3 regions of the Ferrimonas pelagia genome follow, and region 3 is predicted to be linked to each of the others. Evidence: predicted binding sites of a transcription regulator. Region 3 holds the regulator's gene; each other region holds the start of a gene.
The links. Region 3 encodes NrdR, which represses ribonucleotide reductase genes. Its sites were predicted from a motif close to AAACACNANATNTNGTGTTT; they were not measured.
Positions count from the first base shown of each region.

Region 1 (10,492 bases), on a different contig from region 3:
ATTCAGTCATGTAAATACTTAATAATAGAGGTCATCCACGGCCATCCTGGACGCGGGGTTATTGTCCTTTGCCTGCCTCATCCTTGACGCAGACTCCAATGGTTCAAGCCGGTTTGACTTGATCCAAACTTTTTACGACGTGGCTGAGTACCGTATCCAGAACCTGGTCGATAGCCATCCCCGTTGTATCAACTTCAAGCGCATCCGCCGCAGGCTTCAGTGGCGCCACCTTGCGGTTGGCATCACGGTCATCCCGTTCGCGGATCTCGACTAAAAGGCGGTCAATGCTAACATCATAGCCCTTTTCCTTCAACTGGGCGAAGCGGCGTTCGGCACGCTCTTCTGCACTGGCAGTTAAGAAAATTTTAGCTTCGGCCTGAGGGAACACCACGGTTCCCATGTCTCGCCCATCGGCGATCAGGCCCGGAGACTGGCGGAAGCCACGCTGACGACGCAGCAGCGCCTCGCGCACCCGTGGCAAAGCCGCCACTTTTGATGCTGCATTGGCGCAGTCCTGACTGCGAATGTCGCTGGAGACGTCTTCGCCTTCCAGGACCACTCGCACGCCGTCCTCAGACGGGTTGAACTGCACATCCAGATGCGCGGCCAGCAGCGCCAGCGCATCCTCGTTTTCCAATTCGACGTCGTGATGCAGCGCGGCCAGCGCAAGCACCCGATAAATTGCGCCAGAGTCTAGCAGATGCCAGCCCAGCCGACCCGCTAACAACTGGCAGATGGTCCCTTTGCCAGCGCCGCTTGGGCCATCGATGGTAATAACCGGTGCCTGTTCAGGCATAGTTATCCTCCAAAAATTCAATCACAGAACACTCAAGGACGAATGCTCCGACCAAAAAGGCGGGGGCATTATACATAAACGCCCCCGCCTTCGCAGAAAAACCTACAACAATTTTTATTTAACTGCTGATATCTTGAAGTTTTTCAAAATAATCCGGAAAAGTTTTCGCCGTACAATCGGGATCATTGATAGTCACGCTCTGGCCCCCCACGGCGAGCAGAGCAAAACACATCGCCATACGGTGATCATTGTAGGTATCGATCGCTGCATGGCGCAGTGAGGCGACAGGCGTTACCACAATGTAGTCTTCGCCCTCTTCGACGGTGGCGCCCACTTTGCGCAATTCGGTAGCCATCGCCGCCAGACGGTCGGTTTCCTTGACCCGCCAGTTGTAGACATTACGGATCCGGGTCGGGCCCGAGGCGAACAAGGCGGTGGTCGCAATCGTCATGGCCGCATCTGGAATGTGGTTCATGTCCATATCGATCCCTTTTAGCGGCGCACCCCGTGCCACGATCTTATCGTCATGCCACTCGATCTGTGCTCCCATAGCCGCCAAGGCATCGGCAAAGTACTTGTCGCCCTGCAGGCTCGCCCGCCCGACGCCATGTACGGTAACCGGCCCTCCCCCCAGCGCGCCCGCCGCGAGGAAATAAGACGCCGAGGAGGCATCCCCTTCGACCATAAACTGGCCTGGGCTGAGGTAAGCTTGACCCTTTCTCACCACAAAACGTTGGTAATCCTGGTTCTCCACCACCACACCGAACCGAGCCATCAGGGCAATGGTAATATCGATGTAAGGCTTGGACACCAGATCGCCGATCATCTCGATGTGCAGATCGTCCTGACACAGCGGCGCCGCCATCAACACGGCCGTCAGGAACTGAGAGGAGATGCTGCCGTCGATCTTGATCGAGCCGCCCAACAACTTCCCCGCCTCGATTGTCAATGGCGGGTACCCTTCCTGCTCGAGGTATTCCACCTTGGCGCCCAGCGGACGTAAGGCATCAACCAAGTGGCCGATGGGCCGCTCCTTCATCCGCGGCTCGCCGGTCAGTACAAAGTGTCCCTTACCTGCGGTTAATGCCGCACACAATGGACGCATGGCCGTGCCTGCGTTGCCCAGATACAGTTCCATCACCTCAGCACTCTCGGCCTGGGCGATGTGTCCCGCCTGACCGACAACGGTGATCTGACGCAGCTCAGGCTGCCAGTCATACTCAACTCCCAATTGCTTTAGGGCGTTCAACATATGACGGATATCGTCAGAGTCGAGCAAGTTGGTCAAGGTAGTCGTGCCTTGGGACATCGCCGCCAACAACAAGGCGCGATTCGAGATGCTCTTCGAGCCCGGCAGGCGGATCTCCCCTTCGACGTGGTTAATGGGATCCAGGATTAACTGCTTCATACTACTCCAGCGTTGTTCTGATTATTGTGTGTCACTAAGAACCGCCTCCAAGGCGGTCATAAACCGGTCATTCTCCTCCGGTAAGCCGACGCTGATCCGTAGGTGGTTCGGCATACCATACCCGCCAATTGGCCGTACGATAACCCCCTGCTCCAGCAACGCTTGATAGATCTGCGATGCGGGCTGGAGTTCTGCCGTAATAAAGTTGCCCAAACTGGCGATGTAATTGATCCCTTTTGCCGCGAAATAACGCTCAAATCGCGCCATTTCGCTCTGGTTCAACGCCACGCTCCGTTGCACATAATCCTGATCGACCAGCGATGCCGTCGCCGCGGCCAATGCCAGGCTGTTACAGTTAAACGGTTCCCGAACCCGATTAAGCAAGCCCGCCATCTCCGCACTGCTGATCAGATAACCGATCCTTAACCCGGCTAAGCCGTAGGCTTTGGAAAAGGTTCGGGTGATGCACAGGTTGGGATAGCGCTGCAGCCATTCAACCGAGGCGGCGCGACGCTCGGCTGGCACATACTCAAAGTAGGCCTCATCCAGCACCACCAGCACCTGCTCCGGCACCTGCTGCAAAAACGCCGACAATTGCTCGGGCTCCAGATAGGTTCCGGTCGGGTTATTCGGATTGGCAATGCAGATCAATCGCGTCTTGTCATTGATCGCCGCCAACATGGCATCGAGATCATGCCCCCAATCTAGTGATGGGATCGCTCTCGCCGTGGCGCCACTGGACTGGGTTAACAAGGCATAGACGATGAAGGCGTGGGCATCGAAGATCACCTCATCGCCGGGTGAAACAAAGGTCCGAAACAGGATCTCCAACACTTCGTTGGAGCCGTTGCCTAAGGTCAGTTGCGCCGTGTCACAGCGAAGGATCTCGGCCAGCGCTTGTTTAAGGTAGAAGCCGTTGGCATCGGGATAGCGGGTCAGATCCGACGTCGCTTGCTGGATCGCCTGCTGCGCCTTGGCACTCAGCCCCAATGGGTTTTCATTGGAGGCCAGCTTAACGATGTTGTTGATCCCCAGCTCACGCTCAAGCTCTTCGATGGGCTTGCCCGGCTGATAGGGGTGTAACCCGGTGACGCCCGGGTTCGCCAGGGCATTCAGATCAATTGCCAAATCCTTTTCCTCTTTCCTGAGAGATCGTTAATTAACGATGAGCCTTCTCAAACCGCTCCATAAAGTCGATCAGGGCGTGGATCCCCTCCAACGGCATCGCGTTGTAGATACTGGCCCGCATCCCGCCGACCATGCGATGACCTTCCAGCGCTTTTAAGCCGGCGGCCTCCGCTTCACGCACGAAGCGCTTATTGAGCTCATCGTCGTGCAGTTGGAAGGTTACATTCATCTCTGAACGAAAATCCGCCGCGATCTCATTTCGATAAAAGTCACTGGCGTCAATAAATTGGTACAAGGCATCGGCTTTAGTGCGGTTGCGTTGTTGCATGGCGGCCACACCGCCTTGCTGCTTGATCCACTTAAACACCTCGCCGGACAGATACCAGGCAAACGTCGGCGGCGTGTTGTACATCGAGTCAGTCTTCTGCGCTAAGGCGTAATCTAGGATCGCGGGGGTTTTCGGATCGGCCTGACCCAGCAGGTCCTTTCGCACGATTACGATGGCTAAGCCGGCCGGTCCAACATTTTTCTGAGCGCCAGCGTAGATCAAGGCAAACTTAGACACATCCAGTTCGCGCCCCAAAATGCAGGAGGACATATCGGCCACCAGTGGGCTATCCACTTGTGGAATGTCATGCATAGCAACGCCATCCACCGTCTCATTCGGACAGTAATGCACGTAGCTGAAGCCCGCCGTGTCACCGATTAAAGACAGATCCAACGGGCCTTGCTCAGTGCGCAGATCACGGCGAACGACCGCGCCGAACTTATCCGCCTCATTGGCTGCCGCAACCGACCACTGGCCATTGAGTAAGTAGAGCGCTTCGCCCTGCCCCAATAGATTCAGTGGGATCGCTGAAAACTGACCACGGGCGCCACCGTGCATAAACAACACGGCATACTCATCGGGGATCACCATCAGATCGCGCAGGTTTTGCTCCGCTTCCTCTGCGACAGCCATGTACTCAGCGCTGCGATGAGAGATCTCCATTACGGATACCCCCAGCTGCTGATAGTTAAGAAATTCCTGTTGGGCGCTGCGCATCACGTCCGCTGGCAACATTGCCGGGCCTGCACAGAAGTTATATACGGTCATGTTCCTTTTCCTAAAAACAAAACAGGCGCCACAAGGGCGCCTGTTTCAACAGTGATTACTGCTGGTCTTGCTCACCCGGCTGCTCGCCGGTTGTCTCAGTGCGTTCGGTTTCGTCCGAGCTCTCAATGGCTTCGCCTTCGAGTACCTCGGTTTCATCCTCATCCACTTCGTCGATCCGCTGCAAGCCGACCACCTGTTCGCCGTCCGCAGTCCGGATCAAGATCACCCCTTGGGTGTTTCGACCCACCTCGGAGACCTCAGAAACCCGGGTACGTACCAAGGTGCCACGATTACTGATCATCATGATCTCATCGTTTTCATTGACCTGAACGGCGCCGACAACCGGGCCGTTACGATCAGACACCTTGATGGAGATCACCCCTTTGGTCGCCCGGCTCTTGGTCGGGTACTCGGCCTGCTCGGTCCGCTTACCGTAACCGTTTTCGGTCACGGTCAGGATGGCCCCATCGCCGCGAGGGACGATCAAGGAGACCACGCGATCCACGCCATCCAGGTTAATACCACGAACACCCGTCGCGGTACGACCCATGGAGCGAACCTGATCCTCATTAAAGCGCACCACCTTGCCCGCATCAGAGAACAGCATCACCTCGTCATCACCATGGGTGATGTCGACGCCGATCAGTTCATCGTCATCGGCCAGGTTGATCGCCCGGATCCCGGAAGACAGTGGGCGGCTGTACGCATCCAACGCCGTCTTCTTCACGGTGCCTTTGGCAGTCGCGAACAGGATGTGTTTGTCCGAGGAGTACTCGGCGACCGGCAGGATCGCGGTGATCCGCTCACCTTCGCCCAGCGGCAACAGGTTAACGATAGGACGTCCCCGTGCCGTACGGCTGGCCAACGGCAGTTGGAACACCCGCATCCAGTACACCTTACCGATGCTGGAGAAACACAGAATGGTGTCGTGGGTGTTGGCCACCAGCAAGCGCTCGATGAAGTCTTCATCCTTCATCTTCGTCGCGGCTTTACCCTTACCCCCACGGCGCTGCGCTTCGTAATCGGCCAAAGCCTGATACTTCACGTAGCCTTCGTGGGACAGGGTCACCACCACATCTTCCTGGGTGATCAGATCTTCCATTGAGATGTCGGCGGAAGACGCGCTGATCTCGGTGCGACGCTCATCACCAAAGTTGGCTTTCACCTCCTCCAGCTCTTCGCGGATCACTTCCATCAGTCGCTCGGTCGAGGCCAAGATATGCAGCAGCTCCGCGATCTGCTTAAGCAGTTCACGGTACTCGTCCAGGATGTTCTCGTGCTCCAGACCGGTCAGCTTGTGCAGACGCAGATCCAGGATCGCCTTCGCCTGCTCTTCGGTCAGGAAGTACTGGCCATCGCGAATGCCGTATTCCGGCTCCAGCCACTCAGGGCGCGCCGCGTCATCACCGGCTTTCTCCAGCATCGCTGCAACGTTGCCCAGATCCCACCCCTGCGACAGCAGCGCTTCACGCGCTTCTGCCGGCGTAGCGGCGTTACGGATCAACTCGATCACAGGATCGATATTGGCCAGAGCGATCGCCAAGCCTTCCAAGATATGAGCACGGTCACGCGCTTTGCGCAGCTCATACACGGTACGACGGGTCACCACTTCACGGCGATGGCGAACAAAGGCTTCCAGCGTCTCTTTCAGGTTGAAGATCTTCGGCTGGCCATTGGTCAAGGCGACCATGTTAATACCGAACACGGTCTGCATTTGCGTCTGCGCATACAGGTTGTTCAGCACCACTTCTGGCACTTCGTTGCGCTTGAGCTCGATAACGATACGCATACCGTCTTTATCGGACTCATCACGCAGACCGCTGATCCCTTCGATCTTCTTGTCTTTGACCAGTTCGGCGATCTTTTCGATCAGACGCGCCTTGTTCACCTGATAAGGCAGTTCGTTAACGATGATCGCTTCACGGTTGTTCTTATCGGTTTCTACCTCGGTCAGCGCGCGCACGTAGATCTTGCCGCGACCGGTACGGTACGCGTCGAAGATCCCCTTGCGGCCATTGATGATCCCGCCGGTCGGAAAATCCGGACCCGGGATGATCTCAATCAGCTCATCGATGGTGGCGTTTTCGTTATCGATCAGGTGCAAGCAGCCATCCACCACCTCATTCAAGTTATGAGGTGGGATATTGGTCGCCATACCAACCGCAATACCGGAGGCACCGTTGACCAGCAGGTTCGGCACCCGGGTGGGCAGTACCGCTGGGATCTGCTCAGTGCCGTCGTAGTTCGGCACGTAGTCCACGGTATCCTTATCCAAGTCCGCCAACAATTGGTGGGCGATCTTGTCCATGCGCACTTCGGTGTATCGCATCGCTGCAGCGGAGTCGCCGTCGACCGAACCGAAGTTGCCCTGGCCATCCACCAGGGTGTAGCGCAATGAAAACGGCTGAGCCATACGGACGATGGTGTCGTAAACCGCACTATCCCCGTGTGGGTGATATTTACCGATCACGTCACCGACCACACGGGCCGATTTCTTGTAGGGCTTGTTCCAGTCGTTGCCCAGTTCATTCATTGCAAACAGTACGCGGCGGTGTACTGGTTTCAGTCCGTCGCGAACATCAGGCAAAGCACGACCAACAATTACGCTCATGGCGTAATCCAAGTAAGAGCTCTTGAGCTCCTCCTCGATGTTGATTGGCGTGATTTCTTTGGCCAGATCAGTCATAAAATGCTCGATCCCCTCACAGCGGTTACCACAGTGGTTTCCGCCCCGGTCCTACCGGTAAAAACAGTGGTTTGGGATTCTAACACAAGCAAAAGGCAAAAGAAGTCTCAAGGCGCTATCCGTCGGCCCTCTCCTGCCGATATAATCGGCGGGCAGTCACCCAATCAAGGCAGATCGAATAAAAATGACACAAAATCTCAATGTTGATGCAAAGGAAGTGGCAAAATTTGAGCAACTGGCCGCCACCTGGTGGGATCCCGAAGGGCATTCCGGCCCCCTGCACAAAATGAACCCTCTGCGCCTGGCCTACATCGAAAAACACAGCGACGGCTTATTTGGCAAGCGGATCGTCGATGTGGGCTGCGGCGGCGGTTTGCTCAGTGAAGCGATGGCCAAAGCCGGCGCGCGCACCACCGGACTGGACATGGGCGAAGAGCCGCTTGAGGTGGCCCGCCTGCACGCACTCGAGTCCGGCGTCGAGATCGACTACCTCAACTGCACCGCCGAGCAACACGCCGCCGACTTTGCTGGCAAATACGATGTGGTCACCTGCATGGAGATGCTCGAGCACGTACCAGATCCCGCCTCCGTCGTCGCCGCCTGCGCCGCCATGGTCAAGCCCGGTGGCCACCTGTTTCTCTCCACCATCAACAAGACGCCACAAGCCTACCTGTTGACCATCGTCGGCGCCGAGCAGATCGCCAAGGTGCTGCCAAAGGGCACCCACGATTACAACAAGTACCTGCGCCCCTCAGAGCTGATCCGTTGGTGCGAACAAGCCGGTTTGCGGGCCGAGCACGCCGATGGCGTCCGTTACAACCCGCTGATCCAAAGCTTCAGCATGACCCGCTCCACCAAGATCAATTATCTGATCCACGCCACCAAGCCAGAGGCCTGAAAACATGACCCACGCTTATCAAGGGGTGTTGTTTGACTTAGATGGCACCCTGCTGGATACCGCACCGGATCTCGGCCGGGCCACCAACGTCGCACTCCAGCAATACGGCTATCCGCCGATCAGCATGACAACCGCTGGCCAAGTCAGCTCCCACGGCACCGCCGGTCTGCTCGGCGCCGCATTGGGAGCGCACTATGCTCGTACCGACGTCGCCCCGCTGCGCGCAGCGCTGCTGAACGCCTATCGCCAGGCGATCAGCGTCGACACCCGCGCCTTTGACCAGATCGATGCCCTGATCCAAGCGTTGGATCACGCCCAGATCCCTTGGGGGATCATGACCAACAAGCCCGGCTGGCTCACCACGCCCTTGCTCGCCGAATGGCCGCTGTTTCGCCACAGCAAAAGCCAGATCAGCGGCGATACGCTCACGGTTGCTAAGCCGCACCCAGAGCCGCTGTTGCTGGCCGCCGAGCAGATCGGCGTCCAGCCGGAGAAGATCCTCTACATCGGCGATGCTGAGCGGGACATGGTGGCTGCCCAGCGGGCTGGGATGACCGGGGTCGTTGCGTTATGGGGTTATCTCAGCGCACAGGATCAGCCCGAGCGCTGGCCCGCCCAACATGCAATTGAATCCCCATTGGCGATCCTGGATCTGGTCGGATTGAGCTGATCTTCCCGCTCGCTGTTCGTCACGCTGGGCAAGAATCCACCCATTCCCGCCCAGCTTGTAATCAACTTGTTTTTCCGATTACAACGATTAACAAATGCGATTAAGCTGCCCTCTCCGCTCCCCGCCTGCGCTGCTGACCAACTGCTGAAAATTTCTTCTGCCGTTCCTATTGCATGCCACGCACAGGCACACTATGTTGGCTACATCACCCACACAAACACTACATCTTGTAGTTGCCCACAATGTATCCACACGTTAATAACACAAGCGCAAACAATACTACTGCGAAGGAACGCGCCCAATGAACAGCAACCTTCTCGTTACAAAGCGCAACGGTCGCAAGGAACCTATCGATCTGGAGAAGATCCACCGGGTGATCTACTGGGCCGCAGACGGCCTGAACAACGTCTCTGTCTCACAGGTTGAATTAGCCGCCCATATCCATTTCTACGATGGCATTGAAACCGAAGCGATCCACGAGACCATCATCAAAGCCGCCGCCGATCTGATCAGCGCCGAAGCGCCGGATTATCAGTATCTGGCCGCACGCTTGGCGGTGTTCCATCTGCGCAAGAAGGCCTACGGACAATTCAAGCCGCCGCACCTGTATGATCATGTGGTCAAGCTGGTCGAAACCGGCCGCTACGATCCCCATATCTTGGCGGATTACAGCTTTGATGAACTCGACGAGCTCAACCGCCATATCGATCATTGGCGCGATACCAAGTTTTCCTACGCCGCAGTTAAGCAGTTGGAAGGCAAATACCTGGTGCAAAACCGAGTCACCGGCGAGGTGTTCGAAAGTGCTCAGTTCCTCTACATGCTGGTCTCCGCCTGCCTGTTTGCGCACTACCCCAAAACCACCCGGCTGGACTACGTCAAGCGTTTCTATGACGCCAGCTCCCAGTTCAAGATCTCCCTGCCAACGCCGATCATGAGCGGGGTGCGCACGCCAACACGTCAATTCAGCTCCTGCGTGTTGATCGAATGTGGCGACAGCTTGGACTCCATCAACGCCACCTCCAGCTCCATCGTCAAATACGTCAGCCAACGTGCCGGGATCGGGATCAATGCCGGTAACCTTCGAGCCCTGGGCAGCCCGATCCGCGGCGGCGAAGCCTTCCATACTGGCCTGCTGCCCTTCTTTAAGCACTTCCAGACCGCGGTCAAGTCCTGCTCCCAAGGCGGCGTCCGTGGCGGGGCCGCCACCCTGTTCTACCCCTTGTGGCACCTGGAAGTGGAAGATCTGCTGGTGCTGAAGAACAATCGAGGCACTGACGCTAACCGCATTCGCCATATGGATTATGGCGTGCAGATCAACCACACCCTCTATCAGCGCTTGGTGGATGGCGGCGAGATCACCCTGTTCTCCCCCTCGGACGTGCCCGGCCTGTACGACGCCTTCTTCGCCGATCAGGTCGAGTTCGAGCGGCTTTACTGCCAATACGAGCAGGATGACAGCATTCGCAAGAAGCGCGTCAAAGCGATCCAGCTGTTTAGCCTTATGATGCAAGAGCGCGCCAGCACCGGGCGGATCTACATTCAAAACGTGGATCACTGCAATACCCACAGCCCGTTCGATCCCAAGGTGGCGCCGATCAAACAGTCCAACCTGTGTCTGGAGATCGCCCTGCCCACCAAGCCGCTCTCCCATACCGAGGACGAGCAAGGAGAGATCGCCCTCTGCACCCTCTCCGCCTTTAACTTGGGGGCCATCGACAATCTGGACGAGTTGGAGGAGCTGGCGGAGCTGGCGGTACGCGCCCTGGACAACCTGCTCGATTATCAGGACTACCCCATCAAAGCGGCA
Region 1 covers NZ_BAABJZ010000106.1:80,604-91,095, reverse strand. The annotation lists gene rpsA (30S ribosomal protein S1) at 1-10, opposite strand, end outside; gene cmk ((d)CMP kinase) at 104-796, opposite strand; gene aroA (3-phosphoshikimate 1-carboxyvinyltransferase) at 915-2,204, opposite strand; gene hisC (histidinol-phosphate transaminase) at 2,226-3,332, opposite strand; gene serC (3-phosphoserine/phosphohydroxythreonine transaminase) at 3,364-4,428, opposite strand; gene gyrA (DNA topoisomerase (ATP-hydrolyzing) subunit A) at 4,484-7,114, opposite strand; gene ubiG (bifunctional 2-polyprenyl-6-hydroxyphenol methylase/3-demethylubiquinol 3-O-methyltransferase UbiG) at 7,299-8,012, shown strand; gene ABEA08_RS21040 (HAD family hydrolase) at 8,017-8,682, shown strand; gene nrdA (class 1a ribonucleoside-diphosphate reductase subunit alpha) at 8,984-10,492, shown strand, end outside.
Region 1: the regulator NrdR is predicted to act here: its motif matches at 8,898-8,917, upstream of nrdA (class 1a ribonucleoside-diphosphate reductase subunit alpha).

Region 2 (10,492 bases), on a different contig from region 3:
CGTGACAGCACCAACTTAGCCGCGTCCTTTGTTCTCGGTGGGCTCGGTGAATTCATCAGTGCGTCCGCCGAAGCGGATCGTGTGCTTCAATTCGGGTAAATCCATGACACAACTCGCTATCGTCTATCGCACCGTACCGCACGGCAACAGCAAGGGTCGCGAGGCCCTCGACCTCACCTTACTCGCCGCCAGCTATGAGGTTGAAACCGCGGTTTTCTTCATTGCAGATGGGATCTACCAATTGCTCAAAAACCAGCAACCGGGGGTGATCGACAGCAAAGATCACATCGCCACGTATCGCGCGCTGCCCATGTACGATGTCGAGCAGATCTACATATGTGCCGAGTCCATGCAGCAGCGCGACATTGAACTGACGGATCTGATCATCCCGGCGCAGCCCCTCGAGCCAGAGCAACTACGGCAGCAACTCTTTCAAAGCAAACAGGTACTGACGTTTTGACCGTACTCAATACCCTTAGCCAACCCGCACTCAGTCCGCAAGGCCTCAAAGATACCTTGGCGCTGCTGCGGCCCAACGACACCCTGCTATTGCTTCAGGATGCCGTCGTGATGGCGTGCCAGCCACGGTTTACCGAAACATTAGCCGACTTTGAACTCTACGTTTTGTCCGACGATCTCACCGCGCGAGGTCTTGCGCTGTGCGCCAATAGCCCGGCAAAACTGATAGACTATGCCGGTTTCGTGGCACTGAGTTGCCAACATCAGAATCAAGTCACTTGGTAGCAACATGATTTTTAATGGTATAGAGATCCCAACCGACAAACAGGGTTACCTGTTAGACAGCAATCAATGGCAAGCGGAAATGGGCCCGATACTGGCCAAAGCCGAGGGGATTACCCTGACCGATGCCCATTGGGAAGTGGTCAATTTCGTGCGCGAATTCTATCTCGAATTCAACACCAGCCCGGCGATCCGGGTTCTGGTCAAGGCGATGGCGCAACGCTTTGGTGAAGAGAAAGGCAATAGTAAATACCTGTTTAAGCTCTTCCCCAAAGGGCCGGCCAAGCAAGCCACCAAGATCGCCGGGCTACCAAAACCCGCTCGCTGCCTGTAGTCAGTCCCACCTCCCCACAAGCCGAACCCACGTTCGGCTTTTTTAGGCTCAATTTACCGAACCTGCGGCCTCGGCGTCGCCAGTTCGCCTCAAGACCTGAGCATTCGGAGATCGATATCAATCATCGAACAAGCAAACATCGTTTTTTTTTCTAGACTTAGCCTGACTGCAAATAGGGAATGTTTATGGATTATCACGTTGCTAGCCTTATACTTGAGCTCACCCCCAGCCGGCGAGACACCGTACTTCAATATATCAATCAGCTCGAAGGTGCCGAAGTTCATGGCCTTAGTGACGACCACCAACTGGTGGTCACGCTCGAGGGAGAGCAGAATGTGTTATCTCGAATGGAAGCGATGCACACCATCCCTGGGGTGATCTCTGTTTCATTGGTCAGCCATCATATAGAGCCTGCTTGCTAGGAGTCGTATTCGTGAGTATTGATCGTCGCCAATTCATCAAAGCCCAAGCTGCTCTCGCTGCCGCTTCTGTCGCGGGCATTAGCCTGCCGGCTCACCTCGCCAAAGCGGCCCAAGCCCCCAGTAGGATCCTCTGGCAAAAAGCGCCTTGTCGATTTTGTGGCGTGGGTTGCTCGGTGTTAGTGGGTACGCAAGGAAATCGAGTCGTCGCTACCCAAGCCGATCCAAAGTCGCCAGTCAACCAAGGCCGTACCTGTGTAAAGGGCTATTTCCTGCCTAAGATCATGTATGGAGACGACCGTCTTCAGCAGCCGCTGCTGCGAATGAAAGATGGGAAGTTTCACAAACAAGGCGATCTGACGCCAGTCAGCTGGGACACGGCGTTCGATGTGATGGCCAGCAAATGGAAAAAGGCACTCAAGGACAAAGGGCCCAATGGCGTAGGCATGTTTGGCTCGGGGCAATGGACCATTTGGGAAGGCTATGCCGCGGTTAAGATGATGAAGGCGGGCTTTCGCTCCAATAACATCGAGCCCAATGCCCGCCACTGCATGGCCTCGGCCGTGGTCGGTTTTTTGCGCGCCTTTGGCATCGATGAACCTATGGGCTGCTACGACGACTTCGAACATGCGGATGTATTCGTCTTATGGGGCTCGAACGCCGCTGAAATGCATCCCGTATTGTGGCAACGCATGGCGGATCGAAAACTCAGTCACCCTCAAACCGAATTTCATGTCCTTTCCACCTTCGAACATCGAAGCTTCGACATGGCCGATAACGCTATGGTGATGAAGCCTCAGTCCGATCTGGTGATCCTCAATTACATCGCTAACTACCTCATCGAACACGACGCGGTGGATCAGGACTTCATCAAAGAGCATTGCAACTTCACCAAGGCAGCGGAAGACATCGGCTACGGCCTGCGCCCGGATCACCCACTGGAGAAGGCGGCAGCCAACCCCGGCGATGGCAGCATGAGTCCTATCGACTTCGAGGCCTATGCGACGCTGATGAGCGAATACACCCTAGAAAAAGCCCACCAAATGTCCGGCGTCCCCAAAGCTCAGCTCGAATCGCTGGCTAAAGCCTACGCCGATCCCGATACCAAGGTGATGAGCCTGTGGTGTATGGGCATTAATCAACACGTGCGTGGGGTCTGGGCTAATAACGCCATCTACAATCTGCACCTGCTCACCGGCAAGATCTGCCAGCCTGGCAACTCGCCCTTCTCACTCACGGGCCAACCTTCGGCCTGCGGCACGGCGCGCGAGGTCGGTACCTTTGCTCACCGTCTGCCCGCCGACATGCTAGTCGCCAATGACAAGCATCGGGCATTGGCGGAAGAGATCTGGCAGCTACCCGAAGGTACCATCAACCCCAAACCAGGGCCCCATGCGGTGCTGCAAAACCGGATGCTCAAAGACGGGGAAACCAACGTCTATTGGGTACAGTGCAACAACAACATGCAAGCCGGTCCCAATACCAACGAGGAAGCCCTGCCCGGCTACCTTAATCCCGACAATTTCATCGTCGTTTCCGATCCCTACCCTACGGTCACGGCCATGGTGGCCGATCTGGTGCTGCCCACCGCCATGTGGGTAGAAAAAGAGGGCGGTACCGGCAATGCCGAGCGGCGCACCCACTTCTGGCACCAGATGGTCACAGCCCCAGGCGGCAGCCGCTCGGATCTCTGGCAGGTCATGGAGTTTTGTAAGCGTTTCACCGCGGATGAGGTCTGGCCGCCAGAATTGCTAGCGAAAGCCCCCCAATACCAAGGGAAAACGCTTTATGAGGTGTTGTTTGCTAACGAACAAGTCGACCGGTTCCCGCGCGAGCAGTGCCTATCGCCACTCAATGATGAGTCCGATCACTTTGGCTATTACGTGCAAAAAGGCTTGTTTGAGGAGTACGCGCGTTTTGGCCGCGGACATGCGCACGATCTCGACGATTTCGATAACTATCACACCAATCGCGGCAAACGCTGGCCCGTCGTCGATGGCAAGGAGACACGCTGGCGTTACACCAACAGCGACGATCCCTACGCAAGCGCTGCGGTCGACTTCTATGGCAAGGGAGACGGCAAAGCCCTGATCATCGCCAACCCGTATGAGCCACCAGTTGAAAGCCCCGACGAGGAATACGATCTGTGGCTGACCACGGGCCGAGTGCTCGAACACTGGCACACGGCGACCATGACCGGCCGCGTGCCAGAGCTCAAGCAAGCTTACCCCAATGCCAAGGTCTACATGCACGCGAACGATGCCAAAGCACGCGGTTTAACCCATGGCGATGAGATCATCGTGACCAGTCGACGCGGTGAGGTTCGCTCTCGAGTCGCGACCAAAGGCAGGAATCGATGTCCGGAGGGTCTGGTATTTATGGCCTTTTTCGATGCCAGTCAGCTCGTCAACAAACTGCTGATCGACGCCACTGATCCGCTATCGAAGGAGACCGATTTTAAAAAGTGCGCGGTTAACGTGAGGAAGGTCGGATGAAAGCCAGAATTCAAAACCAACTGAGCGCAATGCTTGCTGCACTGGTGATCACGCTCGTGGGCTGTAGCGAGCCCGCCGCTAATACCAATAGTTCGGCAGCCCCCGCCAATATTCACTCGTTACGTGGCAAGACCCCGGTAACAGAGCAAGCTCCAGCGCCGGCCTTGGCCAGCTACCCAGGCAAAGGCACCATGATAGCGCGCACTTATCAGCATCAACCGCCGTTGATCCCCCATAAACCCGACTACCCGATCACCATGAAACGTAATATGTGTCAAAACTGTCACGGCCTCGATGCCAAGATCGACGCGCCCAGTACACACTATTCCCACTTTGCTGACGACAGTGAACTCAAGGGCGGTTTCTACTTTTGTAACTCCTGCCATGTTGCCCAAGCAGAGAATGTCGAGTCTAGCAGCATCGTCGGCAATCAATTTCACGCGCCCGGCTATCCTCAATAACAAACGCGCCTGAGTTTCATGGGAAACTCAGGCGCGATACCGTCACAAGGCCAAGAGCTTCCCCTTCAAGCTGTCGAGGCTTAATCACGTGTGATTAAGCCGCAAAGACGCTAATAGGAGAAGCAGCAATGAACCCCTTAACCGTTGGACGTGGCCGTTATATCACGCTCTGACCGCTCATGGCGCTGGATCTGGCCTGAGCCGATCCTATGTCGACCCGGACGATTCTCTCTGCCGAGGGTATGCATCAAACTCGCCAATTGCTTCACAGGGATCGGCGACCAACTGTCGCTGCCCGGTAGCCAATCGAAGGCCGTTAAGACGCGCGCGCCGATCCCTTCCCTCACGCGCCGCTCACCGCGCTCCCCGACCAACACCGACGGGCGATACAGATACAGTCCGGGTAGTCCAAAAGCAGACAAGGCCTGCTCCATCTCGCCTTTGGTACGCAAATAAAAGCTGCGACTGGTGGGATCAGCCCCGATGGAGCTGATAGCGTGCATGGTTTCAACCCCGTGGTTCTTACCCCAGCGCCCCAGCGCAACGACTGCGTCGAGATCGACCGCGCGAAACGCCGCTTGCGAGCCGGCTTTCTTCAGGGTGGTACCCAGGCAACAATAGATCTCGGCGATCGGTGAGCGAACGGTCAGATCGACGATCCGCGACAAAGGCAGAATGTGCTCGATCACCTTCTCGTGATCTCGCCAATGGGTGGTACGGCGGGACAACAAATGCACCACATCGTAATGGTCATCAGCCAACAACTGGTTGACTAAGGCGCTGCCGGTGGCGCCTGTCGCTCCGGCAACGAGTACGGCTCTCATCTGGGCGAACTCTACTAACTTATCAAGACCGGTAAGCTTAGTCAGCGACGGGCCCATGGACAAGATAAATAGCCTTCATTTTCAGATTATTGTGGCTTTATCCAGTGGATCATCTGATTGCTGCTACCGCGCCATTGCAGCGTGGCATCTTTTTTCGCCAACTCGAACTTACCGTCGATCACCACATCGAGCAGATCGACCACTTCACGTTGCTGCGCCGTCAGCGTCGCCAAGGTGTAACCGGTCCAGGCCCAGAGATCTTTGCCCGGCGCTTCAGCTCTGACGCGTTTCACCAGACGCAGAACCTCTGTGAGATTAGCCGGATGCAGCGGATCCCCGCCCGACAGCGACAAACCGCGACGTTTGATCCGCGGATTATTCAGATCGGCAATGATCCGATCCGCCATCGCTTCGGTAAACGGCTCCCCTGAGTCCAATCGCCAGGTTGATTGGTTATAACAGCCACGACACGCGTGTTCACACCCGGCGACAAACAGGGTGCAGCGCGTGCCGGGCCCATTGATCACATCAACCGGGTAATAGGCGTGATAATTCATACGCTTTCCTCACTAAACACTGAGCCCTGATCGATGATCAGGGCTCAAGAGAACGTCAGAGATACTGTGCCGGGTTACAGGTGTTTAACCCGACGCTTAACCTCTTCCTGTTTGCCCTCATTGAAGGGGCGTGCATCCGGGCTACCCAGATAACCACAAACGCGACGCGTGACTGACACCTTGGCGGGATCCGAGTTACCGCAGTTAGGACAGACAAAACCCTTGCTGGTACATTCAAACTCACCGGTGTGACCACAATCGTAGCACTCATCGATCGGCGTATTGGTGCCATAGTAGGGCACGCGACTGTACGCGTAATCCCAGACGTTCTCTAGCGCCTCGACATTGTGTTGCATGTTCGGGTATTCACCATAACTGATGAAGCCACCGGAGGTGATCGCCGGATACGGCATCTCAAAGTCGATCTTGTCATACGGGTTCACCTTCTTCTCCACATCCAAGTGGAAGCTGTTGGTGTAGTATCCCTTGTCCGTTACCCCGTCGACCAAACCAAACGACTTGGTGTCGATCTTACAAAAGCGGGTACACAGGTTTTCGCTCGGGGTACTGTACAAACTGAAACCGTAACCGGTTTCCGCCGTCCATTGTTCCACCGCTTTCTTTAGGTACTTCACCACCGCCAGCGCTTTTTCTCGAAGCTCAGCCGAATCAAACACGTGCGCCTGCTCGTCACCCTGACCGAACAAGGCATTGATGGTTTCGTGCAGACCGATATAGCCCAATGAGATCGAAGCCCGGCCGTTTTTGAAGATCTCGGTGATCTCATCGTCCGCCTGCAAACGCACGCCACAAGCCCCTTCCATATACAGGATGGGGGCGACCCGCGCCTTCACGCCCTGCAAACGTTCGATCCGTGTCATCAAGGCACGACGCGCCAGCACCAAGCGCTCATCCAGCAAACGATAAAACGCCTGCTCATCGCCTTTCGCTTCGATGGCGACCCGTGGCAAGTTCAATGAAACCACACCCAGATTGTTACGGCCTTCATGCTCTAACTGCCCCTCTTTCTCAAAGGCGCTAAGGAAGGAGCGACAACCCATCGGGTTTTTAAACGAGCCGGTCACTTCCACGACTTTGTCGTAGTTGAGGATATCCGGGTACATCCGCTTGGTGGCACATTCCAGCGCCAACTGCTTAATGTCGTAATTGGCATCGCCGGGCTGATGGTTATGGCCACTCTTGATGGCAAACACCAGTTTCGGGAAAACCGCCGTCTTCTTGTTCTTACCCAAACCGGCGATCCGGTTGCGCAAGATCGACTGTTGGATCAAGCGCGCTTCCCAGCTGCTGCCCAAACCAAAACCAAAGGTCACAAACGGCGTCTGACCATTGGCGGTGTGCAAGGTGTTCACCTCATACTCCAACGATTGGAATGCGTCGTAACACTCCTTCTCCGTGCGCGCTTCGGCATAGGCTTCCGGCTGCGGGATCTGCCATTCCTGCGCCACTTGCAGGTGCTTGTCGTAGCTGGTCTTCACATAGGGGGCCAGCACCTCGTCGATACGGTTGATGGTGGTACCGCCGTAGATATGGCTGGCAACCTGGGCAATGATCTGCGCCGTCACCGCGGTGGCCGTTGAGATAGAGCGAGGCGTGTCGATCTCGGCATTGCCCATCTTAAAGCCGCCGGTCAACATCCCTTTCAGATCGATCAACATGCAGTTGAACATCGGGAAGAACGGTGCGTAATCGAGATCGTGATAGTGGATCTCACCACGTTCGTGGGCTTCAACTACGTCACGAGGCAGAATGTGGCGGCAAGCATAATGCTTGGCCACGATCCCCGCCAACAGATCACGCTGAGTCGGGATCACCTTGGCGTCTTTATTGGCGTTCTCATTCAACAGCGCCGAGTTGCTTTGCTCGACCAAGCCACGGATCTCTTGGTTCAAGTGGCTGGCGCGTTCACGGGAGATATCGCGATCATGACGGTACTCGATGTAGGAGCGAGCCACCTCTTTGAACGGCCCCTCCATCAACACATTCTCCACCGCGTCTTGAATGCGATGGATCGCCACTTCACCAGCCTGAGCCAGTTCCTGTGTGACCGTATCGGCAACCTGCTGAGCGTAGCGAACATCGCTACAACCCGCGGCGGCGGCCGCGCGCAAAACGGCATGCATAATACGTTCGCTGTCGAAAGGCGAACGGCATCCGTCTCGCTTGATCACAACTGGCATCATTCTTCACTCCTATGATTGATTAGAGACCAAAACACCACATGTAGTTGCTAAAAGTTTAGCCGACACTACATATGGTGCACCATTAGACCCGTTCCAAACCCAATTAGGAAGTGATCAAGATCAATAAACAGTGCGTTGGCTTAGATTACGAACAGAGAACGTCGATGACACAAACGGCGACATCGGAAGGCGGCGCACTATAGCGAAAAGCCCCTTCCTCTGCACCCTAAAACCACCGATACTTGTCGCCGATCACCCTACGGAGAAATCAATCTTGATCTACCATTTTCTTTCCCTACCGCCCCTCACAATGGCCGCTGTGAAAAAATGTTGAACTGGTTTAAACGGCGTGCAGATCCGGCCTCAACCCAGCCCCGCCCCGAATGGGCCTGCCAATTGCAGCGACTGCCGATCTTGGCTGGATTAAGCGCCGCTGAGCAAGAGCGCTTGATCGCGTTAGGCCAACAATTTATGGCGTCAAAACGCTTTTCCACCATCGGCGACGATAACGGCTTAGAAGCAACAACCTGCATCCTAGTCAGCCTCATGGCCGCTTTGCCCGTACTGCACCTTAGCCTGGCGCACTATGCCACCTTCTATGAAGTCCGCCTCTACCGCGATGAATTTCCCTCCCTACCCGGTGCAATGGACAGCAATGGTGTAGTTCATGACGACGTGGAGTGGCTCGCTGGCGAGGCCTGGGAGCAGGGGCCCGTCTTGCTCTCTATGCCAGATCTTCAACACAGCGGAGATTGGACTGGGTTTAATCTGGTGATCCACGAGCTGGCCCACAAACTCGATATGGCCAGTGGTGAGATCAATGGCTGCCCACCGATGGCATTCGCACAGTTGGCCAACTGGCAGCATCAATTGACGCAAGCCTTCAGCCTGTTTCAGCAACAAGTCGAACACGCGGAGCAAAACAACCTATGCCTGCAAGGCTTGCCCATGGATCCGTACGGACTGGAGAGCGATGACGAATTCTTTGCCGTCAGTTGCGAGGCCTTCTTTACCCGGCCCCGACCGCTGCGCGACGCTTTGCCCGATTGGTACCAGCAATTGGCACTGTATTTTCGTCAAGATCCGATCCAGCGTGCCCCCACCGCAACGTAACAACACCCCGTCACTCAAACCGCCAAGCTAACCGCTGGCTGGCGCTGTAATTTGCGACAGGTTTACGCCCTAAGCCCCACTGTTAGATTCAAATAAGGCTTTACTTAACACGCACTCACACCGTGCTTGGCCAAGCGCTATTGGCACTCGGCCAAACGCTGTGACTGCAAGTGACATCGGAGCCTGCCAGCAACCCAGTGGCAGCGCTTGCTCTCACGCCGCTTTGTCGCACGACAAAACGGCCGGTAAACACCCTACAGTGAATGACAGGAGTCAATTATGGCTGTCGATGGACGCGAACTTGCCAGTTTGGATTTTGGCAACCTTATCGGTGGGCCGCTCAACGCAGTGGTCGAATCCCAAGCGAAATCAGCAATCACCACCGCCAACTTCATTAAAGAAGTGGGCTTTAAAGAGGACGGCTCGATCGTTAATGTCGATTTCTCCTACAATCGGCGCGATGAAGAGGGGCGCGATCAGCAATTTACCTTGACGGTCCCCTTCCTGACCATGCTGCCGATCCCCTATATCACGGTGGATCAGGCCGAGATCGAGTTTAACGCCAAGATCACCTCCACCAAAGAAAACAACATGTCGTCGAACTTCAAACAGCAAGTCGATGCCAGCGCGGGCGGAAGCTGGTGGTTTGCTCGCGCATCCGTTAAGTCAAAAACCTCTTACCAGCGCCAAAGCAGCAGCACGGAGCAGGAGAAACGCACCTTCGACATGCGCGTCAACGTCAAGGCGCGCAATGCCGACACCCCAGCCGGTACCGAACGCCTGCTGACCATTCTTGAAAATACCATTGAAGAGAAAGGCGGCCAGGTGCTTTCTGTATCCGGCACGATCCTGAGCTACGACAGTGCCAACCAAAGTGTGGTGCTCAGTAGCGCGAATGGCATCGCGTCCAACTGGAAGCTCCATGTCAACGGCACCGATATCGGAGACATGACACTCGTCCCAGCCGATCCAACCGCGACGCCGCCCATTGCGCCAAATACCTATAAGCTAACAGCAGCACCAAGCCAAGGCGACAGCTTCGAAGCCAAAGCCTGATGACGAAAAAATACAGAGCCATTGGAGCCTCCGCTTCAATGGCTCTGTTTAACACAAGGACTTGAACGATGGCCGATGAACCCACTCCCCAACTGAACGATGTGTTAGGTGCGCTGGTCTCCGGTGTCGCCCACGCGCGCCGGGTTGCGGACTCAGAAGTAATGCGGATCGCCCGCTTCTATCGCAATCATGAACACCTCAATGGCTTAACGGTACCTCGTCTGCGGATCGACCGGATCGCCATCGATCTGCCCATCCTGGTCGATAGGGTCGTCCCTGCGGTGAACG
Region 2 covers NZ_BAABJZ010000107.1:63,604-74,095, reverse strand. The annotation lists gene tusD (sulfurtransferase complex subunit TusD) at 1-99, shown strand, start outside; gene tusC (sulfurtransferase complex subunit TusC) at 104-460, shown strand; gene tusB (sulfurtransferase complex subunit TusB) at 457-744, shown strand; gene ABEA08_RS21575 (TusE/DsrC/DsvC family sulfur relay protein) at 749-1,075, shown strand; gene ABEA08_RS21570 (chaperone NapD) at 1,261-1,497, shown strand; gene napA (nitrate reductase catalytic subunit NapA) at 1,509-3,989, shown strand; gene ABEA08_RS21560 (nitrate reductase cytochrome c-type subunit) at 3,986-4,450, shown strand; gene ABEA08_RS21555 (NAD-dependent epimerase/dehydratase family protein) at 4,588-5,274, opposite strand; gene nrdG (anaerobic ribonucleoside-triphosphate reductase-activating protein) at 5,361-5,831, opposite strand; gene nrdD (anaerobic ribonucleoside-triphosphate reductase) at 5,906-8,032, opposite strand; gene ABEA08_RS21540 (M90 family metallopeptidase) at 8,366-9,148, shown strand; gene ABEA08_RS21535 (DUF2589 domain-containing protein) at 9,428-10,204, shown strand; gene ABEA08_RS21530 (hypothetical protein) at 10,273-10,492, shown strand, end outside.
Region 2: the regulator NrdR is predicted to act here: its motif matches at 8,065-8,084, upstream of nrdD (anaerobic ribonucleoside-triphosphate reductase).

Region 3 (10,492 bases):
GGCTCACAGATGGAGAGGTTGAACCCCCAAGTTCGGTTATCACAGGATTGATCGTGACATGGCTCACAAAGGCTTGGGGAAATGAGGTTCAAAGAGTAGAATGCGGCGCCAGAACCCTTTGTATCGTATTGACCGCCCAGGAGTGACGGATGTTCGAACGTAACATGAATATCGCGGATTTTGACCCAGAACTGTGGAACGCCATGGAAGCCGAGCGTGTGCGTCAAGAAGAGCACATCGAGCTTATCGCATCGGAAAACTACACCAGCCCACGGGTACTGGAAGCGCAAGGTTCTCAGCTGACCAATAAGTACGCCGAGGGCTACCCAGGTAAGCGTTACTACGGCGGATGCGAGCACGTGGACGTGGCCGAGCAGTTGGCCATCGATCGCGCCAATGAGCTGTTTGGCTCGACTTATGCCAACGTCCAGCCACACTCCGGCTCTCAGGCCAATGCGGCGGTCTTTATGGCGCTGCTGCAGCCGGGCGATACCGTGCTGGGCATGAGCTTGGCCCACGGTGGTCACTTGACCCACGGCGCGTCCGTCTCCTTCTCCGGTAAGATCTACAATGCGGTGCAGTACGGCATCAATCAGGACACCGGCGCGATCGATTTTGATGAGGTCCGCGCATTGGCGCACGAGCACAAGCCGAAGATGATCATCGGCGGCTTCTCGGCCTACTCCGGTCTGATCGACTGGTCAAAATTCCGTGAGATCGCCGACGAAGTAGGTGCTTATCTGTTTGTCGATATGGCCCACGTCGCGGGTCTGGTGGCTGCTGGGGTGTATCCGAACCCGATACCGCATGCCCACGTGGTCACCACCACCACCCACAAGACCCTGGGTGGTCCCCGTGGCGGTTTGATCCTGTCGGCCACCACCGACGAAGCCTTGCTGAAGAAGTTCAACTCTGCGGTGTTCCCAGGGGGGCAGGGGGGCCCGCTGTGTCACGTGATAGCGGCCAAAGCGGTGGCGTTTAAAGAGGCGCTGCAGCCGGAATTCACCGAGTACCAGAAGCAGGTGGTGGTCAACGCGCAGGCGATGGCCGATGTGTTCATCAACCGGGGCTATGACGTGGTCTCCGGCGGCACGCAGAATCACCTGTTCCTGCTGGATCTGATCAGCAAAGACATTACCGGCAAAGATGCTGACGCAGCGCTGGGCCGGGCTTACATCACTGTGAATAAGAACTCGGTACCGAACGACCCACGCAGCCCGTTTGTGACCTCAGGTTTGCGGATCGGCACCCCGGCCATCACCCGTCGCGGTTTTGGTGAGAGCGAAGCGCGCGAGCTGACTGGCTGGATCTGTGACATTTTGGACAACTTCGGCGACGCCTCGGTCGAGCAGCGTGTCAAAGCGCAAGTGCTTGAGCTGTGCGCCCGATTCCCGGTCTATAAGTAAGCGAGTCTGGATTCTGATCTCAAAGCCCGCCTTCGTGCGGGCTTTTCTATGGGGATTTGCTTACGCAGGTGGGTAAAATTGGGTATTCTTGCGGGCAAAGATCGAATGAATTCAAGGCTGGTTCCTCATGCATTGTCCCTTCTGCGCTGCCACCGACACTAAGGTGATTGACTCCCGTTTGGTGGCAGACGGCCATCAGGTGCGTCGTCGCCGTGAGTGTGTGACCTGTAAAGAGCGTTACACCACCTTTGAGACGGCTGAGCTGGTGATGCCGCGGATCATTAAACAGGACGGCACGCGCCAGCCGTTTGATGAAGATAAACTGCGACGCGGCCTGCAGCGAGCGCTGGAAAAGCGGCCGGTCAGTACTGAGCTGGTGGAGCAGGCGGTGAGTAAGATCAAATCGTCGCTGCGCGCCACCGGTGAGCGTGAGGTCGGCTCAGATATGCTGGGCAACTTGGTGATGGAGCAGCTCGCTGTGCTCGATAAGGTGGCCTACATCCGGTTTGCCTCCGTGTATCGGGCGTTTGACGATCTGGCTCAGTTTGGCGAAGCGATCGCCAGCTTGGAAAAACGTTAATGTCCGCTGCCGGTTTTAGTCAGGATGACGCGCGCTATATGGCGCTGGCGTTGCAACTGGCCAAGCAGGGCTGGTTGACCACGCGACCCAACCCCAGAGTGGGCTGCGTACTGGTTAGGGCGGGTGAGATCGTCGGCCAAGGGGCGCACCTTAAAGCCGGCGAGCCGCATGCGGAGGTACACGCCTTGCGCGCGGCGGGGTCGCGGGCTCAGGGGGCGACAGCGTACGTCACCTTGGAGCCCTGCAGTCATTTTGGCCGGACGCCGCCCTGTGCTCAGGCGCTGATCGAGGCGGGCGTGACCAAGGTGATCGCTGCGATGGTCGATCCCAACCCCAAGGTGTCCGGACGTGGCTTGGCCATGCTCGAGGCGGCTGGGATCGACACGGCCCATGGCCTGATGCAGGCTGAGGCCGAGGCGGTGAATCCTGGGTTTAATCGGCGGATGCGCACTGGACTCCCTTATGTCCGTATTAAGCTGGCGGCGAGTATCGATGGCCGCACCGCGCTGAGCAATGGCGTCTCCAAATGGATCACCGGCCCCGAAGCACGTCAGGATGTGCAGCGATTGCGGGCGCAAAGCGATGCGGTGATCACCGGGGCGGATTCGGTTCGCTCGGATAACCCCTCGATGAATGTGCGTCACAGCGAACTGGGCCACTGGCAGGCGCGGATCTCAGCCGATGCGCTGATGCAGCCGCTGCGGGTGGTGGTGGATGGCCGGGCCCGGCTGGCCCCGCCGTTAAAAATGCTCGACAGCGAGGGGAGCGTGCTGCTGGCCAGTTTGGCCGACTATGCTTGCGCCTGGCCTGACTCGGTCAGCGTCTGGCGCGGCGCGGCCGTGGATGGCAAGTTGGATCTACGCCGCTTGCTGCTTGAGCTGGGCAAGCGCGAGATCAACGAGGTACTGCTGGAAGCCGGCGCCTCCTTGTGTGGTGCCTTTATCGCGCAGGGGTTGTGGGACGAATTGGTGTTGTATCAGGCGCCGAAATTGATGGGTGATCCGGCCCGCGGCTTATTGGCGCTGCCTGAGTTTACCGCCATGAGTGAGATCCCCGAGTTGGCCTTTAATGACGTGCGTCGGATCGGTGCAGATCTGCGCCTGACTCTGACGCGTGTGGAGAAGTAATAGATGTTTACCGGCATTGTCGAAGCGGTGGGAACACTGCGTAAATTGGAGCATCGCAGCGGCGACTTGAAGGTCACGGTCGCGACCGGCGGCTTGCCGCTGGATGACGTCAAACTGGGCGACAGCATCGCCACCAACGGGGTGTGCCTGACGGTGGTTAGCCTGGGGGCGGATCATTTTGTCGCCGACGTCAGTGCGGAAACCCTAGCGCTGTCCAACTTCACCCAGTACAGCGTGGGCACCCGGGTCAACCTGGAGCGGGCGGTGATGCCGACCACGCGACTGGGTGGCCATTTGGTCAGTGGTCATGTCGATGGGGTTGCTACCGTCGTCAGCCGGGAAAGCCGTGGCCGCGCCATTGAGTACTGGTTGCAGGCGCCGGCCGAATTGGGGCGCTATCTGCCGCACAAAGGCTCGGTGACGATCGATGGGATCAGCTTGACGCTGAATGAAGTGGACGGTGCCCGTTTCCGACTGACCATCGTGCCACACACGGCGACGGAAACCACACTGACGGAGAAACATGCTGGTGATCGTGTCCATATCGAAGTGGATCTACTGGCGCGCTATCTGGAAAAATTGATGCAGCCCCAGGCCGATTCCCCAGCACACGCTGCGGGTGGTCTGACGCTGGAAACCTTGGCCCGCAGCGGCTTTGTGAAGTAAAGGAAAGGCAAGCTATGGCGCTCAACCGCATTGAAGAGATCATCGAAGATATCCGTCAGGGCAAGATGGTGATCCTGATGGACGACGAAGATCGGGAAAACGAAGGGGATCTGATCATGGCGGCGGAAGCCGTGACCCCGGAAGCGATCAACTTTATGGCCAAGTTTGGCCGGGGTTTGATCTGCTTGCCGATGAGTGCTGAGCGCTGTGATGCGCTGGGCCTGCATCAGATGGTGAGCAACAACACCGAGCAATACGGCACCGCCTTTACCGTGTCGATCGAAGCGGCCGAAGGGGTGACCACCGGGATCTCCGCCGGCGATCGTGCCCGTACCATCCAAGCCGCGGCTGCCGAAGGGGCAGGGCCGCAGGATCTGGTTCAGCCGGGTCACATCTTCCCACTGCGGGCGATGGACGGCGGCGTGCTGAACCGTGCCGGCCACACCGAAGCTTCGGTGGATCTGGCGCGCCTGGCGGGCTTCCGCTCGGCGGCGGTGATCGTCGAGATCCTTAATGAAGATGGCACTATGGCGCGCCGTCCTCAGTTGGAAGCGTTTGCGGCGGAGCACGATCTGAAGGTGGGCACCATTGCCGATCTGATCGAGTACCGCAATCACAATGAGACCACCATTGTGCGGGAAACCCAGTGCACCCTGCCGACCCGCTACGGCGAATTTGAGCTGACCTGCTATCGCGACACCATCGATAACCAGTTGCATGTTGCCTTGGTGAAGGGAGAGGTCACCGACAACTGTTTGGTGCGCGTGCATCTGAGTGATCCGACCCGGGACCTGCTGCAGGCCACCATCAGTGGCACGCCAGCCTGGCCACTGGATAAGGCGATGGCCCGTATCGCACAAGAGGGTGGGGTGTTGGTGCTGCTGGGACGCGAGCAAAGCTCAGATACCATGTTGGCCCAGCTTAAGGCCTATGCGGCGCAGCAGAAGGGCGAAACCATCGGCATCAAACGCTCGGTAGAAGCCACCCGCACCGTGGGTGTCGGCTCGCAGATCCTGGCCGATCTCGGCGTGGGTAAGATGCGCTTGCTGTCGAGTCAGAAACGCTACCATGCTTTGTCCGGTTTTGGTCTGGAAGTGACCGATTACGTCGAGGTCTAGTTTTATTCACTCGTCCATGTCGCCAAGCGCTCTATGTTTCAATGCTTTGTGCGACATGACGCCAGTGCAAGGGCGGCACGGCATTTGCCGCTTCTCTGTGCTATCATACTGCAACTTTTTGGCCCGTGTTGGGGCCGTGAGAAGAAATGGATAACGATATGAAGGTAATCGAAGGCAACATCGAAGCCAAAGGGGCTAAAATCGCTTTGGTGGTTTCCCGTTTTAACAGTTTTATCGTCGACAGCCTGACTGAAGGTGCGATCGATACCCTGAAGCGTTTTGGTCAGGTCAATGATGATGACATCACTGTTGTGCGGGTACCGGGTGCCTTTGAACTGCCACTGGCCGCGCGCCGGTTGGCAGCCAGTGGCAAGTACGACGCCATCATTGCGCTGGGCGCAGTGATCCGCGGCGGAACCCCGCACTTCGACTTTGTCGCCGGTGAGTGTAACAAAGGACTGGCCCAAGTCATGCTGGAGTTTGATACTCCGGTATCCTTCGGGGTGCTGACCACCGACACTATTGAGCAGGCCATCGAGCGCGCCGGTACCAAAGCGGGTAACAAAGGCGGTGAAGCCGCCCTGGGTGCGCTGGAGATGGTCAACGTCCTAAACCATCTGGCTGATTAACAGCCTGATTGGAGAATTGTGTGAAGCCTTCCGAACGTCGTAAAGCCCGCCAACTGGCGGTGCAGGCCCTCTACTCTTGGCAGATGAGTGGTAACTCCATCGCTGATGTCGAGCATGAGTTCCTGACCGAGCAAGATACCAAGGGCGCAGATCTCGCCTATTTCCGCGAACTGCTGGTGGGCGTATCCGCCCAGGCCAGTGAGTTGGATGCCAAGCTGAAGCCAAATCTGGCTCGTCTGGTGGACGAGGTGGATCAGTTGGAGCTGGCGATCCTGCGTTTGGGTGCATTTGAGCTGCTGCATCGCAATGATGTGCCTTACAAGGTCGCGATCAACGAAGCGATTGAGCTGGCCAAGGTCTTCGGGGCCGAGGAAAGCCATAAGTTCGTAAACGGCGTACTGGATAAGCTCGCCATCTCGATCAATCGCTAAGCGATCTTATCGGGTAAGACAGACGGCCACATTTATGTGGCCGTCTATCTATCGGGCGGGTGGTAATGACACTGGCTGTCGCGATACATGGCTTCTTAGCGGAAACCAGGCGTTGCGATAAGCCCTTGTCAGCCTGGGTTCGTTATGGTCGTTCGCCGTGCCGCTGGCTTGTTCGGCGGTACCGTTGTTTCGCCCCAAGCGTGCTTCTTTTCGCCATTCGGCCGACGCTCTCAGAAGATGGGGATGCAATGAAAGGAACCGATGAGTTTTCTCTGATCAAACGTCACTTTACTCGACCGAACCAGCGCAAAGATGTGATCTTTGGGGTGGGGGATGACGGGGCGGTGCTGCGTGTGCCTGAGGGCAGTCAGTTGGTGGTTTCGACCGACACGCTGGTCAGTGGTACCCATTTTTTGGCGGACATCGATCCGGCGGATCTGGCCTACAAGGCGGTGGCCGTCAACTTGAGCGATCTTGCTGCGATGGGGGCAGAGCCAGCCTGGATGACCTTGGCGCTGACCTTGCCGCAGGTCAATGAGCCCTGGCTGGAGGCGTTTTCCGCCAGCCTGTTTGAGATCTGCCAATATTACGGCCTTGCGCTGATCGGCGGGGATACCACGCGAGGACCGCTGAGTCTGACCCTGACCATCCATGGCCATGTGCCGGCGGGTAAGGCGCTGTACCGCAGTGGCGCACGGGTGGGAGACTGGTTGTTTGTGACCGGCAAGCTGGGGGACAGTGGGGCGGGATTGCAGTGTTTGCTGGGCCAGTTAACGCTGCCGAGTGAGCTGCACCGAGCCTTGCAGCAGGCGCACTTGCGTCCTCGACCTCGAGTATTGGCCGGTCGGATGTTGCGGGGGATCGCTACCAGCGCCATGGATCTGTCCGATGGTTTGGCGTCGGATCTGCAGCACATCCTCACGGCGTCTCAGGTGGGCGCCGTGATCGAGTTGAACGATCTGCCCCTGTCAGAGCACCTGCTCAGCGCGATGCCTCGCGAGCAGGCGCAAGCGATGGCGCTGACCGGCGGCGAGGATTACGAGTTACTGTTTACTGTGCCCGAGGCGCAAAAGGGCGCGCTCGCGACGGCGTTGGCCGAGGCGGGGGCCGACTACTGCTGTATCGGCCAGATCACCAATGGTGAAGGGATCCAATACCGTCAAGACGGTCAGCCGGTGTCCTTGTCGTTGTCGGGTTATAACCATTTTAAGGACGTTTCATGAAGCGATACCCTGGGATCCGGATGACCGATCCGGTGCACTTCCTGGCATTGGGCTTTGGTTTAGGGCTGGCCCCAAAAGCACCGGGCACCTTTGGCACCTTGGCGGCGCTGCCATTTTTCTTGCTGATGGCGGGGCTGTCCCTGCCGATCTACCTGGCCATCGTACTGGTGATGGGGTTAGTGGGGATCTACCTGTGCGATGTCACCGCGAAGGCGATGGGGGAGCACGATCATCCGGCGATCGTCTGGGATGAGGTGGTCGGCATGTTGATCGCGATGATCTGCTTGCCTGCCGGTTGGATCTGGGTGATTGCCGCGTTTGTGGCCTTCCGCTTCTTTGACATCCTCAAGCCCTGGCCCATTAAGTTATTGGATAAGCATGTCCACGGCGGTTTTGGCATCATGATCGATGATGTCTTGGCGGGGATCTTTGCGCTCGCAGTGGTGCAAGCGGCGGCTTACTGGTTGGTTTAACCTGACCATGGAAACAAAAGAGGGGGGATGATCTCAGCGGTCATTCCCCTTTTTTTGGGTTGTACCGTCGCGAACCGTTCGCGCTCTGTTGAGTCTGTTCGTTTTACTCCAATCGGTCGCACAGCCGACAAGCCGAAGGGGGGTCGGCGACGGAACGCTTCTTGGTGAAGGGCACAGGGACGATCCGCCTCAGGCCCCGACGCAGCGTGTCACTGTCCCATCTGCCATCTGCCATCTCCATCTTCATCTCCATCTCCCATCGCGGATAGCGCGGATACGCAGATCTCAGCCGGGGCGCGTTCACGGGACATGCCGCTCTCGGTGCTGCACTCACTGGGCGACCTGCGGCGTCAATATTGCGCCTGGCGGCACGTAAACAGAGGATGACGATACCGAGATAAAGGGGAAATTAACCCGCCAGAGCCATAGAGCCACCTAGGCCGATAAATACGACGGCGCAGGCGCGGTTGAACTTGGTCTGGGCGCTGGGGTTGGCCAGTTGATTGGCCAGTCGACAGCCTCCCATAGCCACCAGGTTGAGGATGATAAAGTCGATTAGGGTGAAGGTGGCACATAAGATCAGCAGCTGGGTCGTCAGATCGGACTCTGGGCGAATAAACTGCGGAAACAGGGCTGCAAAGAATACCAGGCCTTTCGGATTTGCCAGACCAACCAGCAAGGTTTTGCGAAACAGCTTGCGCTTGTCGCTGTCTCGTTGCTCAAAACCGTCGTTAGAGAGTGCGCCTGCACGTGCGCGCCAAGCGCCGATCCCTAACCAGATCAGATAACCGGCGCCGGCGAAGCGCAGCATCTCATACGCGATAGGCTGGCCGGAGATCAGAGCGCCTATCCCAGTCGCGGACAGTGCCATTAAGATCAATCCTGCGATGTTTGAGCCCAAGATCGTGTACAGCGCTCGGCCGTGACCATAGCGGACGCTGGTGGAGAGGGTCATCAGGGTCATGGGACCCGGGGCAGCAAGCAGGACTATGACGGTTGCCAGATAGACCAGATAGAGCTCAGTCGACATCAGATCGGTTCAAGTTGGAGTAAAGAGGCGCGATATTTAATCAGCGAGCTGGTCGTCTGTAAAGGTGGAGTTGAGGAAAACTCGAAGTGGACCTGTCTTGTTGGGACGGAAACTTGTCAAGACGCCTTCTTGCGCCCTTTATTGTGCACTTGTTGTGGTCAAGGGTAGCGGTTTGTGCTGTGTCGATTGGGAGCGAGGGGGCAAAAAAAATCGGGAACCCCTGCCTGAATCAGGTTCCCGAATAAAGGAGGATAATGATGAACGAATAAATCGGTTCGTAAATTCAGACTCGCGCCCTTCCAATAAGTTCCTAAGCAAGGCAGAATTTTTCAAAAATTATTTAGGCTTAAAAAACAAAACAATGAATCGAATGAGCGCACTGTTGTTGTTGTGGATCTGGGGCCTAGCCGGTTGTGCCACGCCACCACCGAAGGATCCGGAGAATATCTGTAACATCTTTCAGGAGAATCGCAGCTGGTATAAGGCGGCGAAGAACACCGAGCAGAAGTGGGGCGTGCCGGTGCATGTGCCGATGGCCATGATGTATCAGGAAAGTTCGTTCCGTCATAACGCCCGTCCACCGATGCAATACTGGCTGGGCTTTATTCCGGTCGGACGCGCGTCCACGGCCTATGGCTATGCGCAGGCCAAGACCATGACTTGGGACGACTATGTGCGGGAGAACAACCGCTCTTTTGCCCGGCGCAGCAACTTTGCCGATGCGCATGATTTCATGGGCTGGTTTATCTATAAGAGCCATGCAGTGAATGGCGTGTCGAAGTGGGATGCGTACCATCAGTACCTGAATTACCACGAAGGGTGGGGCGGCTATAAGCGTCAAACCTACAATCAAAAGCCTTGGCTGATCCAGGTGTCTCGGCGGGTCGATGACCGCTCTAAACGTTACGCTATGCAATATCGGGAGTGTAAAAAAGATCTCGATCGCAGTTGGCTGTGGCGCCTGTTCTTCGGCTAGGGGCAGGGTACTGAGGGCGCGCGCGACGCCCTCGGGCTTTGAGTCTTATACCGTTGCATGAAAAACGCCGCTGTGGTTTCCCACAGCGGCGTTTTGCTTTGCTTGGCTCTTAGCAGTCGAAAGCGGCCTTGGCGCGCTTGACGATCCCCGGGCCATCCAGCTCCAAGACCGTGTGCATCTCCTGTTGCGTGCCCTGCTCGACGAAGCGATCCGGCAAGCCCAGTTGCAACACAGGTTTGCAGAGCCCTTGTTTGGCCAGCGACTCCAGCACCGCGCTGCCTGCGCCGCCCATGATGGCGTTCTCTTCCAGGGTGATCAGATGGTCATGGCTTTCAGCCATCTGTTTTACCATCTCGTCATCCAGAGGCTTGATAAAGCGCATATTGACCACGGTGGCATCCAGTTGCTCGGCTGCCTCCAGGGCGTACGGCAACAAGGTGCCGAAGTTGAGGATGGCGATCCGCTGGCCTTGCCGGCGCAGCTGCGCCTTGCCGATCGGCAGCGACGTCATCGCTTTTTCGATCTCCACCTCCATGCCATTGCCCCGTGGGTAGCGCACGGCTGCCGGGCCGTTGAGCTGGTGGCCGGTGTAGAGCATCTGCCGACACTCATTGGCGTCGGCCGGGGCCATGATGGTCAGGTTGGGGATGATCCGCAGGAACGACAGGTCAAACGCCCCTTGGTGGGTTTGACCATCCGCGCCGACCAAACCGCCGCGATCGATGGCGAACAGGACGGGCAGATCCATGATGGCGATATCGTGGATCACCTGATCAAAGGCCCGTTGAAGGAAGGTGGAGTAGATCGCCACCACGGGTTTAAGCCCTTCGCAG
Region 3 covers NZ_BAABJZ010000088.1:21,702-32,193, forward strand. The annotation lists gene glyA (serine hydroxymethyltransferase) at 150-1,406, shown strand; gene nrdR (transcriptional regulator NrdR) at 1,534-1,986, shown strand; gene ribD (bifunctional diaminohydroxyphosphoribosylaminopyrimidine deaminase/5-amino-6-(5-phosphoribosylamino)uracil reductase RibD) at 1,986-3,113, shown strand; gene ABEA08_RS13895 (riboflavin synthase) at 3,117-3,779, shown strand; gene ribBA (bifunctional 3,4-dihydroxy-2-butanone-4-phosphate synthase/GTP cyclohydrolase II) at 3,794-4,897, shown strand; gene ribH (6,7-dimethyl-8-ribityllumazine synthase) at 5,056-5,526, shown strand; gene nusB (transcription antitermination factor NusB) at 5,547-5,957, shown strand; gene thiL (thiamine-phosphate kinase) at 6,206-7,180, shown strand; gene ABEA08_RS13920 (phosphatidylglycerophosphatase A family protein) at 7,177-7,653, shown strand; gene ABEA08_RS13925 (LysE family translocator) at 8,063-8,683, opposite strand; gene ABEA08_RS13930 (transglycosylase SLT domain-containing protein) at 9,045-9,659, shown strand; gene dxs (1-deoxy-D-xylulose-5-phosphate synthase) at 9,769-10,492, opposite strand, start outside.